3 regions of the Cupriavidus sp. 05N39 genome follow, and region 2 is predicted to be linked to each of the others. Evidence: predicted binding sites of a transcription regulator. Region 2 holds the regulator's gene; each other region holds the start of a gene.

Region 1 (5,874 bases), on a different contig from region 2:
CACGAACTGCTCTTGCGGATAGAAGCCCACGCCGCCGCCACGCAGCGACAGGGCGGCATCGCGCAGCTCGGCCAGCGGCACGCCGGGCAGGCGGATATCGATGGCCTTGCCGTCCATATGCAGGCTATGGCTGGCCACGCCGCCGCCGCGCGTCTTGCGCAGGCGCGCGTTGGTGGCCGGACTGCGATAGCCGGAGATGACCTGGAAGGGCGCCTCGCAGCACAGTGTTTGTTTCAGGCGGTAAAGCAGTGCGAACAGTTGCGGGTCGATGACGCCGACCTCGCCGGAGTAGTGATCGCGCAGGAACCGGTTGAGCGCGGCCAGCGACTCGGGCACGAACTGCTCGCCCACGGCGTAGACCACGGCGATGCGCTCGCCGGTGTGGGTGTGGTCGAAGGCGAGGCCGCGGGCGTCCGGCAGCGTTGCCAGGGCAGGCAAAGGCGCCAGCGGCAGCACGGCGCCGGCCAGGGCCAGCTTGCCGGTGCGGCTCAGGAACAGGCGGCGGGGTTCGCTCGGCGGTTTGGTCATCGGACGCTTTTCCCTGGACTAATACGGCGATTGTGGGCGCATTGGCGCCGAGGCAAAAGCCCGCCGGCTGGCGGACCGTTGCCGCAGCGCCTCGTCCAGCACCTTGTCGAGCCCGTAGATATCGGGGAAGAAATAAACGCGCCCGTCGGCCTTGACGATGGCAGTGCCGTACGCGAGCACCACCGGCAGCGGCTGTGGCAGCCGCAGCGTGCTGGACTGTCCCCGCTCCATGGCCTCGCGGATGCGCGCTTCGGTCCAGCCGGGTGTGTCCTGCAGCACAAAGCTGGCCAGCGCCACCGGCTCCTCGACACGGATGCAGCCATGGCTCAGGTCGCGCCGGCCGCGCGCGAACAGGCCGGGCGCGGGCGTGTGATGCAGGTAGATATTGTCGTTATTGGGGAAGATGAACTTGATGTCGCCAAGCGCATTCATCGGTCCCGGCCGCTGCCGGATGCGCAGTTGCCCGCGCTGGACGGCGTCCAGGCTGGCCGCCGATAGCGTGGTCACCGCCTTGCCGTCGCCACCGACGAACTCGAAGCCTTGCCGCTCGAAATAGCCGGGGTCGCGGCGCAGCCTGGGCACGGTCTCCGCGCGCGCAATGGAGGGCGGGACGTTCCAGTATGGGCTGAACTCGATAAACCGCATGTCCTCCTTGAAGAGCGGTGTCCGCGTGTCGAGCGCCTTGCCGACGATGACCTTCATCTCCGCCTTGACCTGGACATGGGCGTCGTGGACCTCGTAGGCACGCAACACGAACTCCGGCACGTTGACCACGATCATGCGCGGGCCTTCCAGCAAGGGCGTCCAGCGCAGGCGCTCCAGCGTCAGCTCGATCTGCCGTACGCGGCCGGCGACCGGCGCATTCAGCTGGGCGAACGTTCCCGCGCCGATCTCGCCGTCCGCGTCCAGCCCGTGGCGGGCCTGGAACGCCTTGACGCCATCCACCATCGCGCCTTCGTAGCGTTCCGGGGCTGGCGTGTCCACGGGCAGGTCGCCGAGGGCGATCAGGCGCTGCGTCAGCGCCGGCACGCCGGCGTAGGCCTGGCCGCTCACCAGCTTCCTGCCCGGCAGCGGTGGCAGTGGTGCCTGCCAGGCCGCATGGCCAGCCAGCGCGCGATAGCGGGCAAGCGCCCCGCGCAGGGTGCCATAGAGCGGGAACGCCGGCGCCGCCCGCTGGACTGCCTCGGGCAGATCGTGCCCGGCGACGGCTGCGCGCAGGTAGGCCGACGGATTGAACTGGCCGTCCGGCGCCGCGGCAAAATTCTCGTGGATCGTGCGCGGATCGACCCGGCCGCCGTGCAGGTCGGCGAGATAGTGTTCCATCGCCGCCGTCAGCCTGTCGTCAAGCAAGTCCACGGCTTCAGGCGCCAGCGGCGGGCCGTCCGCCGCCTGGCCAAGCGCGCGGCGCAGGTCCCCGGCGTCATAGTCGCGGGGTTCCAGCCCGTCGGCCGCGGCGGCGGCGAGGATATCGGCCGCCTGCCGTGCTTCGGCGGTGGGGCGGCCCTGCGAGAACCAGAGCGTGGTATCCGCGGCCAGCGTGCCCGCATGGCAGCTCAAGGCCCACGCGCCCAGCAAGCCGGCCACGATTCCGCGCACGGCCGCGCCGTTGCGGCGGAAAAAGGAAGTGCCACGCATCTGCCCGTGCATGGCCGGTCGGGGAAACGTCGGGCGCGGTCGGCCCCTTAACTGTGGAGCGCTTGTCACTGTGGCGTGCTTGTCAAAGGATCGGCTCCTGTATTCCAGCCATCCATCTTGTCCATACGGCGGACAGGTGCCGCCGGCATGGGGCCCGCGGTCCCCGTTGCGCATTCACTCCGGGATCTCGCTGCGGACCATCAGCACCGGCTTGTTGCTCTTGTGCACCACGCCTTCAGCCACGCTGCCCATGACCAGGCGCCGGAAGCCGCGTCGGCCGTGCGTGCCGACCACGATCAGGTCCGCATCCCAGCGGTCGGCTTCCTCCACGATGGTAGCGGAGACCTGCCCGGGGGAAACGGGCGTCTCGAGGACCTTGGTCGTATGCGGAACGCCGGCTTCCGCCAGGCGCGTGGCGGCGGCCGCCAGCGCGTCGCGCCCCACGGCAAGGATACCTTCCATCAGCTTGTCGGGATCGTAGCTGCCAACGGAGAAGAGGATATCGCTGTCGTCCGCGACGAAGAGCACCTTTACCTCGCTGCCGGTCGCCTTGGCGACCGTGATGGCCTGGCTCAGGGCCAGTTCCGAAGAACGGCTGCCGTCCACCGCGAGCAGAATTTTCTGGTACATGATCCGTGCCTCCGGGCTGGATGTCGCAAGGCGGGCGCGCATGGGCGCCGCGTCCACCAGCAGCATAAGGCGCGGCACAGTTGGCGTATTGACGTACGTCAAGCAGCCTGGGCGACGCGCAATACCGCCGCGCCGGCCAGGCGGCCCGCGCGCAGGTCGTCCAGCGCGGCACCCGCCTGCTCCAGCGGATAGACGGTGGTGGCGGTGCGCAGCGGTGTGGCCTGCGCGATCCCCATCAATGCGAGGCCATCTCCGCGCGTGAGGTTGGCCACCGACACGATCGACCGCTCCTCCCATAGCAGGCGATACGGAAAGCCAGGGATGTCGCTCATGTGGATGCCGCCGCAGACCACCGTGCCACCCTTGGCGACGGCTTGCAGCGCCATCGGCACCAGCGCGCCGACCGGCGCGAAAATCAGCGCGGCATCGAGCGGCCGTGGCGCGGGCTGGTCGCTGGGACCCGTCCAGCAGGCTCCGGTGTCGCGGGCGAGCTGGCAGGCGGCGGGGTCGCCGGGCCGCGTGAAGGCGAAGACTTCGCGCTGCTGCGCCACTGCGATCTGCGTCACCAGGTGGGCCGCCGCGCCGAAGCCGTAGATGCCGATACGCCGCGCGTCTCCGGCCATGCGCAGCGTGCGGTAGCCGATCAGGCCCGCGCACAGCAGGGGCGCCGCATGCACGTCGTCGTAGCGCTCCGGGATGGGAAAGCAATAGCGGCTGTTTGCCACGACGTACTCGGCATAGCCGCCGTCGCGCGTATAGCCGGTGAACTGGGGCGTGTCGCACAGGTTTTCGCGCTGCGCCGCGCAGAAGCCGCAGTGCCCGCAGGTCTGCCCGAGCCAGGGTACGCCGACCCGGTCGCCAGGGGCGAGGCCGCTCACGCCTTCGCCGCAGGATTCGATCCTGCCGACGATCTCGTGTCCGGGAATCAGCGCGTTTTTGGGGTGCGCGAGTTCGCCGTCGAGAATGTGCAGGTCGGTGCGGCACACGCCACAAGTGCTTACGGCGATACGGACCTCGCCAGGGCCCGGACGCGGTACCGGCACGCGTGCCAGGCGCAGAACCGGTCCGGCGCCGTCGAAGACCATCGCGCGCATTGAATCCTGCATATTGCCATCCTCCGCGGCCTCACCATGAGGCGCCCGGATTTCATGCTAGGCCATGCCGGCCGCCGGCGCCTRATCCACGTCAACGGGGCACGCAAGGCGGTGCCCCCGGAAAGCTGCGCAAGCCATGATCCAAATCAACATGGACTTCGCGCGGACGTCCAGACTGGAAATGTTGAAAGCGGGCTTGCCGCGGGTGCGGGAGGTAGAGGATGTACAGCAAGATCCTGGTTGCCGTGGACGGCAGCGAATCGGCCGACCGGGCGCTGGCGGAGGCTCTCCACTTGGCCGCCGCGATGGGCTCGGAAGTCACCGTGATGCATGTCATCGATAACAGCTACCTCAGGTACGAGGTTGGCTATGTCGACCTGACAGACCTGCGCGCCAGCCTGCTCGAAGGCGGGCAGTCCCTGCTGGACGAGGCCAAGGCCAAGGCCGCTGCGCAGCAGGTGGCATGCAAGACGCTGATCGTGGACGAGCCGCTGGCGCTGGGCGACGTCGCCAGCGCGATCGAGCAGGCGGCGCAACAAACGCATGCCGAGCTGATCGTGGTGGGCACGCACGGGCGACGCGGCGTGCGGCGCCTGCTGATGGGCAGCGTGGCGGAGGGGCTGGTGCGGCAATGCCGCCAGCCGGTACTGCTGGTGCATGCGCCCCCGGCCGCGGCGTAACGGGGCGTCAGCGGGCAAAAGCGTGGCAACTGGCTTGACGTGAATCAATGGTCCCCCTCCGGACGCTTCCCAGACTGGTTGCTGGCACACCAGCGGCGCGGGAATGTCATGCAGTACGCCAGCATCATGATCAACCTGTCGCTGGCCGGCACGCGGACTACCCGGATCCAGCGTTGAGGAGCCATTGATGGAAGACATCCTGATCGTCTATTACTCGCGCACCGGAACGGCCCGGCAGGCCGCGGAAGCACTGGCGGCGTATTCGGGCTGGCCGCTCGCGGAGGTCAGCGACCAGACCAGCCGCGCCGGCTTGCTGGGCGATGCGCGCTGCGTGTTCGATATCGTGCTGCACCGGCGCGTAGGCTACCGCTACGCCGGCCCGGCGCTGGACAAGTGCCGGCGGCTTGTCATCGTCGCGCCCGTCTGGGTCGGCCACCTTGCCGCTCCCATGCGCAGCTTCCTGCGCGACCACCTGCCGCTGACCTGCGAGACCTCGGTGATCTGCGTGATGGCGCGGCAAGGCGCCTTCACTGCGGCGGCGGAGGTTTCCCGCCTGGCCGCGGCGCCGTCGTCGCCGGTACTGGCGCTGCGCCAGAGCGAGGTGGCCAGCGGGGCGGCACTGCCGGACCTGCGCGCCTTCGCGGACCAGGTGGAAGCCGCGAACGGACGTGCCGGGAGCGCGCAGCGGCCTGCGTGGCTTTCGCCGAAAGAGGCCTGAGCCGCCGCGCCCGCGCGCTACCGCGTTGTTGCCTCAGCGCCCTTGCTTACTGCGCTTACCGCGCTTACTGCGTTATGGCGCTGACGGGAAAGCCCAGCATTCCGCGCCGGCAACGGCACCTGGTCCTCGTTCAGCGATATCGCTTCGGGCTCGGCTCGGCATCGATCGCGCGGCCTGACCCGCATCAGCCGGCTGATCCGGCGCCGGCAATGCGCACCACATGGCCCCATTCGTCGCTGCCCAATGGCTCTTGCGCGCGCCGTTGCCACTCCAGCACCTGAAGGTCCGCGTCGGACGGGTCGCCGCCCTGGCGCGCGCGCGTGGCGATGCGTTCGCGCAGGGTAGCCAGGTCGGCATTGCAATCGACGATGGAAAAAGGCACGCCCCGGCGCGCGGCCAGCGATGCGAAACGCAGCCGCTGCTCGCGCGCCAGGAAGGTCGCGTCGGCGATCATCGGAACGCCCGCGCCGCTGCCAAGCCGGCAGATTCCCAGCAGCCGCCGGTAGACGCGGGCGGTATCGCCAGGCGAGTAATGATCATGACGCAGCGTGGGGTTGCCACGCGGCAGACGCTTGCGCTCCACGTCGGA
Region 2 (3,150 bases):
CGGGAATATTTCGGCGGCTTTTCAGGATTCAGCCGGTCCAGGTATTCGCGCATGACGGGGCGGCTCTGAAAGCGCCAGCCGCTGGCCAGCGCCACGAGTTCCACGCCGCGCTGCTCCCAGTCGCGGCGCAACTCTTCCAGCAGCACCCGAATGGTGTCGGCACCGACGTCGTCGGCAAAAAGCCGGCGCAAGTCATTGACGCGCAAGGGTTCCTGCGCACAAATCAGCGCGGTCTCGAGGACGATCTTCGCCTCTTGGGTATTCATGTGATTGCGTGCAGCCTGTCTTTGCACCTGCGCCCCGGACAAACCCGGACGCACTGGAGATTGCGGGTTCAGCGGTTGGAATTGCCACCGCCATCTGACCGCGCAGCCAACCACAATGCTTGATGCATGCAGTCGTGCGCTTTCTTTTTTGCATCGGGTGCCGGACCTGCCCGGCAGGAGATCGCCCGGCCACCGGCTTTACCTGCCGGTCGACGGAGCCCTTGCGTCGCGCCTTCCCCCTGATGTGGCGGACCTGTCCGGCACGACGTCCGTCGCTCCGGGTGCAAGAAAAATACGGATATCGGGCCTGCTTGGCCTATTTCACCCCGCCCTGCCGTGGCTGGTCTTTTGAACCAAATAATCTTTTGAACCGGACGGCGGATTGGGAACGGTCCCTGGCGGTAATACGTGCTGGAGGGTTCCTGGCATGCATCCCCGAGTGCGAATGCTACCTGACGATGCCACGATGAAATACGCTGCGCGATATCGCTGTTCTTGCGATTGTATGGCATTCCCTGGCAAACCTGCAACCGATTCACACAGGCATCTGCCCGACAAAGTGCGTAATGCGCCATGAAGCGGCGTATCAGAAGACCAGACAGAAGCCGTGCGCGGCCAGCGTCTCTGGCAAAAGCAGCGCGCGCGCCACCCCGACGACACCAAAGGCAGCCACTGCCAAACCGGCAAGGGTACGTACCGCCGGGCGGCGCGACCACTGCCTGAGGTAGCCGGACAGGCCCGAGATAACCAACAGGTTTGGCAAAGTGCCCAGTCCGAACACGGCCATCACCAGCGCACCCGAAGGGGCGTTCCCGGCCAGCAGCGCCATCGCCAGGGCGCCATAGACCATGCCGCATGGTACCAGCCCCCAGGCCAGCCCCATGCCGTAGCGGCGCAGCAGCCGCCCCTGTGGCAGGCCCAAGGGCGCCAGGCGCACGCCCACGGCGGCAAGAAAACGGAGCAAACCGCCAGCGCCGCGCGCGGCAAACCGCTCCAGCCAGCCAGCCCCCACGGCGCGCCCACGCAACATCCATAATCCCGACATCACCAGCATCATGCTGCCGATTCCGAACAGCCAGCGCTGCAGCGGCAAGTACTGGGCCTTCCACACACCGGCGCCCAGGGTACCCAGCAAGGCGCCCAACAGCGCATACATGCTCAGCCGCCCGGCATGCATCACCAGGAGTTCGAGCAGCCAGTGGCCTGGCCGGCGCAGGATGGTGGCCGGCACACGGGCCGTGCCGCCTTGCTCGGCCGCAAGCGCAATGCCGCCACACATGGCCGCGCAATGCACACCACCTAGCAAAGCCAGGGTAAAAACGCTGAAGAGCACGCCTACGGTCAACTTCTCCTCCCAATCACATCGCCTGGCGCGGTAAAATGCGCCCTACGCGCCCCCGCGACTCCAAGAGGCGCTATCAACATGAAGCCCAGCGCCCGCGCACATCCGCGCAATCGCAAATCATGACGACGGGCACGGCAGGCGGCGCCACGCAGATGGCAGGCCCCGCCAGACCCGCGCCAGGCTAATGTGGATAGCGCTTCCAACCGACAGCTCTCAACGTCAAGCTTTCAACTCAATGCGCCTGCCACACGCGCTTGAGTGATTGCGCTAAACCGACAGGCCCCAATTGCTAACATCCATTCCCATTACCGAGATGTCGCCCCGCTGCTCCACTTGCTCGCTGGGACAGCTCTGCCTGCCCGTCGGCATGTCGCAGCAGGACCTCGAAAAAATGGATTCGCTGGTGCAGGAGCGCGTGCGCGTACGCAAGGGCGAGACCCTGTACCGCCTCGGCGATCCGCTCACCGCCGTCTATGCGATCCGCTTCGGCACGCTCAAAACCCACCTGACGATGGAAGATGGCCGCTCGCAGATCACGGGCTTCCACCTCCCCGGCGAAGTCGTCGGGCTCGACGGCCTTGGCGAAATGCAGCACGCGTCCGACGCCACCGCCCTTGAGGATACCGAAGTTTGCGTGGTGCGCTTCGGCGACCTCCAGTCGCTGTCCGGTGCGCTCCCGTCGTTGCAACATCAGTTCATGCGGCTGATGAGCAAGGAAATCTCGCAGGACCAGGTGATGCTGATCACGCTGGGCTCGATGCGCGCCGAAGAGCGGCTTGCCGCCTTCCTGATCAACCTTTCGGAGCGCCTTTCCGCGCGCGGCTATTCGGCCTCCGAGTTCGTGCTGCGCATGAGCCGCGAGGAGATCGGCAGCTACCTCGGGCTCAAGCTCGAAACCGTCAGCCGCCTGTTCTCCCGTTTTGCGGAAGCCGGGCTGATCCAGATCCGCCAGCGGCACGTCAAGCTGGTCGACATGACAGGCATCAAGCAGATCATCAACAAGTCCTGCTAGTCCGGCAGGCATCGACCGGCCGCGCGGAGTTTCCCGGCTCCCGCGGCATTGGCAGCCGCCTTGCCTTCCTTGCGTGGTGCCAATACCACGTCGCGCCGGCCTGGTCACGACACTCCTGCTCCGCCGCCCCCTGCCCCGCGGCGCGAAGACGCGCATCGCGCTCACTCCAGTTCGTCTGTCTCCGCCAGCCGCGTGGGCATGGTGTAAAGCGTCAGGCCGCTCGACAACGAACAAAGCACCCACGCGACCAGGAAGCCCACGGTGTAAACCGCCTCCCGCGACGCCTCGACCGGCTGTCCGAAGAAGCGCAGATCGCCGGGATCGACCATCGAAAACACCAGGGCGGTCGTCAGCCCGGCTACCAGGAAGCCGGGCCATAGCACCCACATCAGCCAGCGCAGTCTCATGGTCACCTCGCCTGCGCCGTGGCCGGCTCAGCCTGCCGCCCGATACCCGTCTTCTCGACCACCAACCCGTGCCGCGATACGCCATCGACAACGGGCGGGTCCGGGTGCGTCATGGCCKGC
Region 3 (5,874 bases), on a different contig from region 2:
CGATCACCACCTCGTGCTCGAAGACCAGCACCGGCGGCATGCCTTCGCGTTCGTGCTCGAAAGTCTGGTTGCCGCGCTCGCGCAGGATATCGAGCAACAGGATGGCGCGCTGCCAGGCATCGAGCGTGTAGGAAAACGCATCGGACAAGAGCGGCGGCATGTCGCTGGCGGACGGCAACTGGCCGGCGGCAGCGGTGCCGGATTGGGTGGCGGGTACACGTGCGTTCACTCGGCTTCCCCTCTTCGGTGTGGCGTTGGAGGCAGGCAATTCCAGCGCGGCGGCATGGAATTGCTGCCATGCAGCACGACGCAATCTACCAGTCCTCACCCAGCTTGACAACCCGCTGCATGGGCGGATCGGTAGTGCCATGACCCAACACAAGCCGCGACGCAGCTGTCACCGTGCTGCCGGAAACATGGCCTATACTTGGCTTTGTTTTTGCGCGACGCAGCATGTCCGCCGCGCCGCTGCACCGCAACCCGACGCACTGGAAAGCCGATGACCCAGACTCTCGACAAGTACGCCGTCCTGCTGTCCCGCTGCCAAGACCTGCCAGCCATTCCCACCGCGGTGGCGCATCCCTGCGACGCCTCGTCGCTCGGCGGCGCGCTGGAGGCCGCGCGCCTCGGCCTGATCGTGCCGCTGCTGGTCGGGCCCCAGGCCCGCATCCGCCAGGTAGCTGACGCCAACGCGCTGGACCTGGGCGACGCCGTGCTGATCGACGCGCCACACAGCCACGCCGCCGCCGCGCGCGCCGTCGCGGCAATACGCGCCGGCGAGGCGGAGCTGCTGATGAAGGGCAGCCTGCACACCGACGAACTGCTGCAGGAAGTCACCGCCGCGGCAACGGGGCTGCGGACCGGCCGCCGCCTCTCGCATGTCTTTGCGATGGACGTGCCGACCTATCACAAGCCGCTGTTCATCACCGACGCCGCGGTCAATATCTTTCCCAACCTCAACGACAAGGCCGATATCTGCCGCAACGCGATCGACCTGCTGCGCGTGCTGGACATCGAGCGGCCCAAGGTGGCGATCCTGTCGGCGGTGGAAACCGTGACCGACAAGATCCCCTCCACCATCGACGCTGCCGCGCTGTGCATGATGAGCCGGCGCGGCCAGATCGAAGGCGGCATCCTCGATGGCCCGCTGGCCTTCGACAATGCCATCAGCCGCGAAGCCGCCGTTACCAAGGGCATCGTCTCCGAGGTGGCGGGCGACCCCGACATCCTGCTGGTGCCCGATCTCGAAGCCGGCAATATGCTGGCCAAGCAGCTCACCTTCCTGGCCGGCGCCGAGGCGGCCGGCATCGTGCTGGGCGCGCGCGTGCCGATCATCCTCACCAGCCGCGCCGACACCGTGCGCGCGCGCATCGCCAGTTGCGCGATTGCCGTGCTGCTGGCGCATGCGCGCCGCACCGTCGGGACGCCCACGGCGATCTGAGCGTCCAACCATTCCTTTGCACAGGAGATGCCCGCGTGAGTGTCACCCACCCCACCATCCTGGTCGTCAACGCCGGCTCGTCGAGCGTCAAGGTCTCCGTCTATGCGGTGCCCGATGCCGCGCACGCCAACACCGACATCAACCCGGTGCTCAGCGCGCACGGGCAGATCGAAGGCATCGGCGTCTCGCCCCGCCTGACCGCGAAGATGGCGGACGGCCGCGTGGTAGCCGACGAACGCTTCCCGGTGGACCAGGTCGCCGATCACGACGCGGCCTTCCGCCTGATCCGGCTGGTGCTCAGCATCGGCCTGCGCGACGCGCCGCCAGTGGCGATCGGCCATCGCGTGGTCCACGGCGGCGCGGATTTTTCCGCGGCGGTGAAGATCGATGACGAAGTGATCGGCAAGCTCGAAGCGCTGGTGCCGCTGGCGCCGCTGCATCAACCGCACAACCTGACGGCGATCCGCGCGGTGCGCGCCGCCGCGCCGTCGCTGCTGCAGGTGGCCTGCTTCGACACCGCCTTCCACGCCGGGCACGATACGCTGGCGCAACTGCTGGCGCTGCCCTACGAATACTTCGAGCGCGGCATCCGCCGCTACGGATTCCATGGCCTGTCCTACGAATACATCGCGCGCCGCCTGCAGCAGGTAGCGCCCGACCTGGCCGCCGGCCGCGTGATCGTGGCGCACCTGGGCAACGGCGCCAGCCTGTGCGCCATGCGCGAGGGGCGCAGCGTGGAATCCACCATGGGCCTGACCGCGCTCGACGGCCTGCCGATGGGCACGCGCTGCGGCGCCATCGATGCCGGCGCCATCCTGTGGCTGTCGCAGCAAGGCATGAGCACCAAGGACATCGAGACCATGCTGTACCAGGAATCGGGGCTCAAGGGCTTGTCGGGCATCAGCAGCGATATGCGCGCACTGCTGGACAGCGACACGCCGCGCGCGCGCCTGGCCATCGATTTCTATGCGTACCGTGCGGCGCAGGAGATCGGCAAGCTCGCCACCACGCTGGGCGGCCTCGACGCGCTGGTGTTCACCGCCGGTATCGGCGCGAACTCACCGCCGGTGCGCGAGAAGATCTGCGCGCGGCTGGCGGACCTGTTCGGCATCGGCCTGGACGCCGGCGCGAACGGCGAGAACCGGCAACGCATCAGCCGCGATAACAGCCGTGTGCCGGTGCTGGTGCTGCCCACCGACGAGGAGGGCATGATCGCGCTGAATACCGCGCGGATCATGAAGGAGCAAGGCGTGGGGACGTAGCGCCTCCGCGCCGGGAACGCGCTACGCCCGCACCAGGTACGCCCGGCGCAACCGCTCCGCATCCACTTTGAGCACCTCGCCCAGGTACGCGTCGATGCCGCCGTATTCCTGCTCGATGGCCTGCATGGAAGCTTCCAGGTAAGACGCCTTCACCTCCAGCAACGGCCACATCACCGCGGGATCGACGCCGAACTGCGCCGCGCCGGCGCTCATCTTCTGGTTGAAGCCCTGGTTCCGGTGATTCGACTCCAGGTAGTTGGCCATGATGGTATCGCGCTCCACGCCCAGGCCCGCCAGCAACAACAGCGAGGCAAAGCCGGTGCGGTCCTTGCCCGCGGTGCAGTGGTACAGCAGGTTGCCGCCCTGCTCCGCGAGCTTCAGGAAGCCGCCGAAGGCAGCCTGGTACTTGCGCGGAAAATCGCCGTAGACCTCCAGCATGAAGGCCTCCGTCTGCGCCGCGCTGCCTTCGCGCAGGCGCGGCATCAGTTCGGCCATCGACATGCTGCCCTCCAGCACCGGCGTGGCTACCCAGCGGAAGGCCTGGCCGAAGGGGCTCTCCGCCGCCGACTTTTCTCCGGGCGAACGGAAATCGATCACCGCGTCCAGTTGCAAGGCGCGCAGCCGCTCCATGTCGGCGGCGCTGGCCAGGCCCGGGTTGCCGCTGCGAAACAGCTTGCCGGCGCGCACGCGGTGGCCGTCCCGCGTGGGAAGGCCGCCGAGATCGCGGATATTGACAACGTTTTCCAGCACCAGCGGTGCGGTGCCGGGCACGCCGGTACCTAGTGATGGCGCGTCCGCCATGATGGCGTGGCGGCGCCACGCGAACAATCCCTGCATTGTTTCCCTGCCCTGTGGTTGGGTTGCGCGCGTCTCATCGCGCGCGATAGGCCGGCACATGCCAGCGCGTATGGCAGCCAGCAATATAACGGCGATCGAGCATTGCCACCAGTTTCCACACGCTCATCGGGTCCACATCGTCCAGGTCCAGGTCGACCCAGGCCCAGGGATGTGAGCCATCGCCCTCACAGATCAGCTCGACGTCCTTGACGCTCACGTAAGCGGCCAGCGCTTCACGCAGCCTGGCTGCGTCGACTCCGGCATGTAGCCCTCTCACCAAAACCTTCATCATGTGCTCCATTTTTTTCAGATCACCGCGCAGGCGGGCGTTACGCCCGCGGGACACCGCCCGCCAGCCCTTGTACTGCAACGATCTGAAAGTAGGACCCCACCGCACACGGTAATTTCCCGGCGCGAGCCCTCTCCTTGATCCTGATCATGCGAGCCGTGATCCGGCCTCGACATACGCTGTTGGCCGGCACGATAATTTCCCCATGTCGAACGCTGCAACCCGGCCAAAAGCCGGCCTGCGCATCCGCCAGTCTTCACGGAAGACCGAACGAACGACGCCGCCATCAAGCCAGTCACCGGCTAGCATTCTTGCCCGCGCGTGACGTCCGCCATCCCGTGTTGAGCCAACGATCAACAAGACAACCCAAGGGAAAGCGATGACAGACTCTCGCACTCCGACCCAGACCGTCCCCTCCGCCCCCGGCGTGCCCGCCACGCCGCAAGCCACGCCGAAGAAGCAGACACCATGGGGGCTCTACGCCGCCGCCGTGGTGCTGATCGGCATCCTTGCCCTGCCGCTGCCCGCGGACCTGCCGGTGGCGGGCCATCGCATGCTGGCTATCCTCGCCTTCGCCATCGTGGTGTGGATCACCGAAGCGGTCTCCTACGAAGCCAGCGCCATCATGATCACGTCGCTGATGGCCGCGCTGATCGGCTTCGCGCCCACGGTGACGGACCCGTCCACGCAATACGGCACATCGCGCGCCCTCGGCATGGCGCTGGCCGGCTTCTCCAATACCGCGCTGGCGCTGGTTGCCGCCGCGCTGTTCATCTCGGCGGCCATGACCGTGACCGGGCTTGACCGGCGCATCGCGCTGGTGACGCTGTCGGCCATCGGCACCAGCACCCGGCGCATCCTGATCGGCAGCATCGCGGTGACCATCCTGCTGTCGCTGGTGGTGCCGAGCGCCACCGCGCGCAGCGCCTGCGTGGTGCCGATCATGATGGGCATCATCGCGGCCTTCGGGGTCGACAAGAAATCGAACATCGCCGCCGGCATCATGATCACGGTGGCCATGGCCACCAGCATCTGGAACGTCGGCATCCAGACCGCCGCCGCGCAGAACCTGCTGACGGTCGGCTTCATGGACAAGCTGCTGGGCGAGCGCATCACCTGGCTGCAATGGCTGATCGCCGGCGCGCCGTGGGCCGTCGCGATGTCGGTGGTGCTGTATTTCCTGGTGCGCTTCCTGCTGCCTGCCGAGACCGAAGCCATCCCCGGCGGCAAGGAAGCCGTGCAAAAGGAACTAGCCGGGCTGGGCCCGATGACCGGCCCGCAGAAGCGGCTCGCCGCGGTGTCCATCGGGCTGCTCCTGTTCTGGGCCACGGAAGGCAAGCTGCATCAGTTCGACACCGCCACCGTCACCTTCGTCGGCCTGGTGATCCTGATGATGCCGCGCATCGGCGTGATGGACTGGAAGACCATGCAGCAGCGCACGCCGTGGGGCACGCTGATCGTGTTCGGCGTGGGCATCAGCCTGGGCACCGCGCTGCTCACCACGCAGGCCGGACAATGGCTGGGCAAGTTCGTGGTGACGCACTCCGGGCTCGCCACGCAGGGGCCGATCCTGGTGTTCGCGATCCTTGCGGCCTTCCTGATCCTGATCCACCTGGGCTTTGCCAGCGCCACCGCGCTCACCGCCGCGCTGCTGCCGATCCTGATCTCGGTGCTGCAGACGCTGCCAGGCGATATCAACAAGATCGGGCTGACAATGCTGCTCGGCTTCACTGTGAGCTTCGGCTTTATCCTCCCGATCAACGCGCCGCAGAACATGGTGTGCCTGGGCACGGACACCTTCAACGGCAAGCAGTTCGCCAGGGTCGGCATTCCCGTCACGCTGATCGGCTACGCCATGATGCTGCTGTTCGCCGCCACCTACTGGCGCTGGCTGGGCTGGATCTGAAGGGACGGGACGCATGACGAAAATCACACTGCAATCCGCCCTCCAGCTCGCCCGCGACCTGCTGGCAGCGCAGGGCGTGCCGGCCGATATCGCCGACGACGTGGCCGAACACCTGGTCGAAGCCGACCGCTGCGGCTAT

The links. Region 2 encodes FNR, which switches genes on or off when oxygen is low (the NO sensors DNR and NnrR bind a similar motif). Its sites were predicted from a motif close to TTGATNNNNATCAA; they were not measured.
Region 1: a site for FNR is predicted at 4,024-4,037, ahead of AC1DN0_RS34095 (universal stress protein). Genes of this name have one in related genera too.
Region 3: a site for FNR is predicted at 3,967-3,980, ahead of AC1DN0_RS04975 (DASS family sodium-coupled anion symporter). Genes of this name have one in related genera too.

Annotation. Positions count from the first base shown of each region.
Region 1 covers NZ_JBFTNE010000110.1:4,315-10,188, forward strand. The annotation lists gene mepK (peptidoglycan L,D-endopeptidase MepK) at 1-528, opposite strand, end outside; gene AC1DN0_RS34080 (L,D-transpeptidase family protein) at 547-2,163, opposite strand; gene AC1DN0_RS34085 (universal stress protein) at 2,338-2,793, opposite strand; gene AC1DN0_RS34090 (zinc-dependent alcohol dehydrogenase family protein) at 2,892-3,899, opposite strand; gene AC1DN0_RS34095 (universal stress protein) at 4,109-4,567, shown strand; gene AC1DN0_RS34100 (hypothetical protein) at 4,607-4,744, shown strand; gene AC1DN0_RS34105 (flavodoxin family protein) at 4,755-5,285, shown strand; gene AC1DN0_RS34110 (bifunctional aminoglycoside phosphotransferase/ATP-binding protein) at 5,470-5,874, opposite strand, start outside.
Region 2 covers NZ_JBFTNE010000129.1:8-3,157, reverse strand. The annotation lists gene scpB (SMC-Scp complex subunit ScpB) at 1-266, opposite strand, end outside; gene AC1DN0_RS36070 (sulfite exporter TauE/SafE family protein) at 853-1,611, opposite strand; gene fnr (fumarate/nitrate reduction transcriptional regulator Fnr) at 1,898-2,623, shown strand; gene AC1DN0_RS36060 (hypothetical protein) at 2,785-3,030, opposite strand.
Region 3 covers NZ_JBFTNE010000006.1:97,278-103,151, forward strand. The annotation lists gene AC1DN0_RS04950 (DUF3141 domain-containing protein) at 1-229, opposite strand, end outside; gene AC1DN0_RS04955 (phosphate acetyltransferase) at 500-1,441, shown strand; gene AC1DN0_RS04960 (acetate/propionate family kinase) at 1,477-2,703, shown strand; gene AC1DN0_RS04965 (tyrosine-protein phosphatase) at 2,725-3,540, opposite strand; gene AC1DN0_RS04970 (RNA-binding protein) at 3,575-3,829, opposite strand; gene AC1DN0_RS04975 (DASS family sodium-coupled anion symporter) at 4,209-5,735, shown strand; gene AC1DN0_RS04980 (Ldh family oxidoreductase) at 5,749-5,874, shown strand, end outside.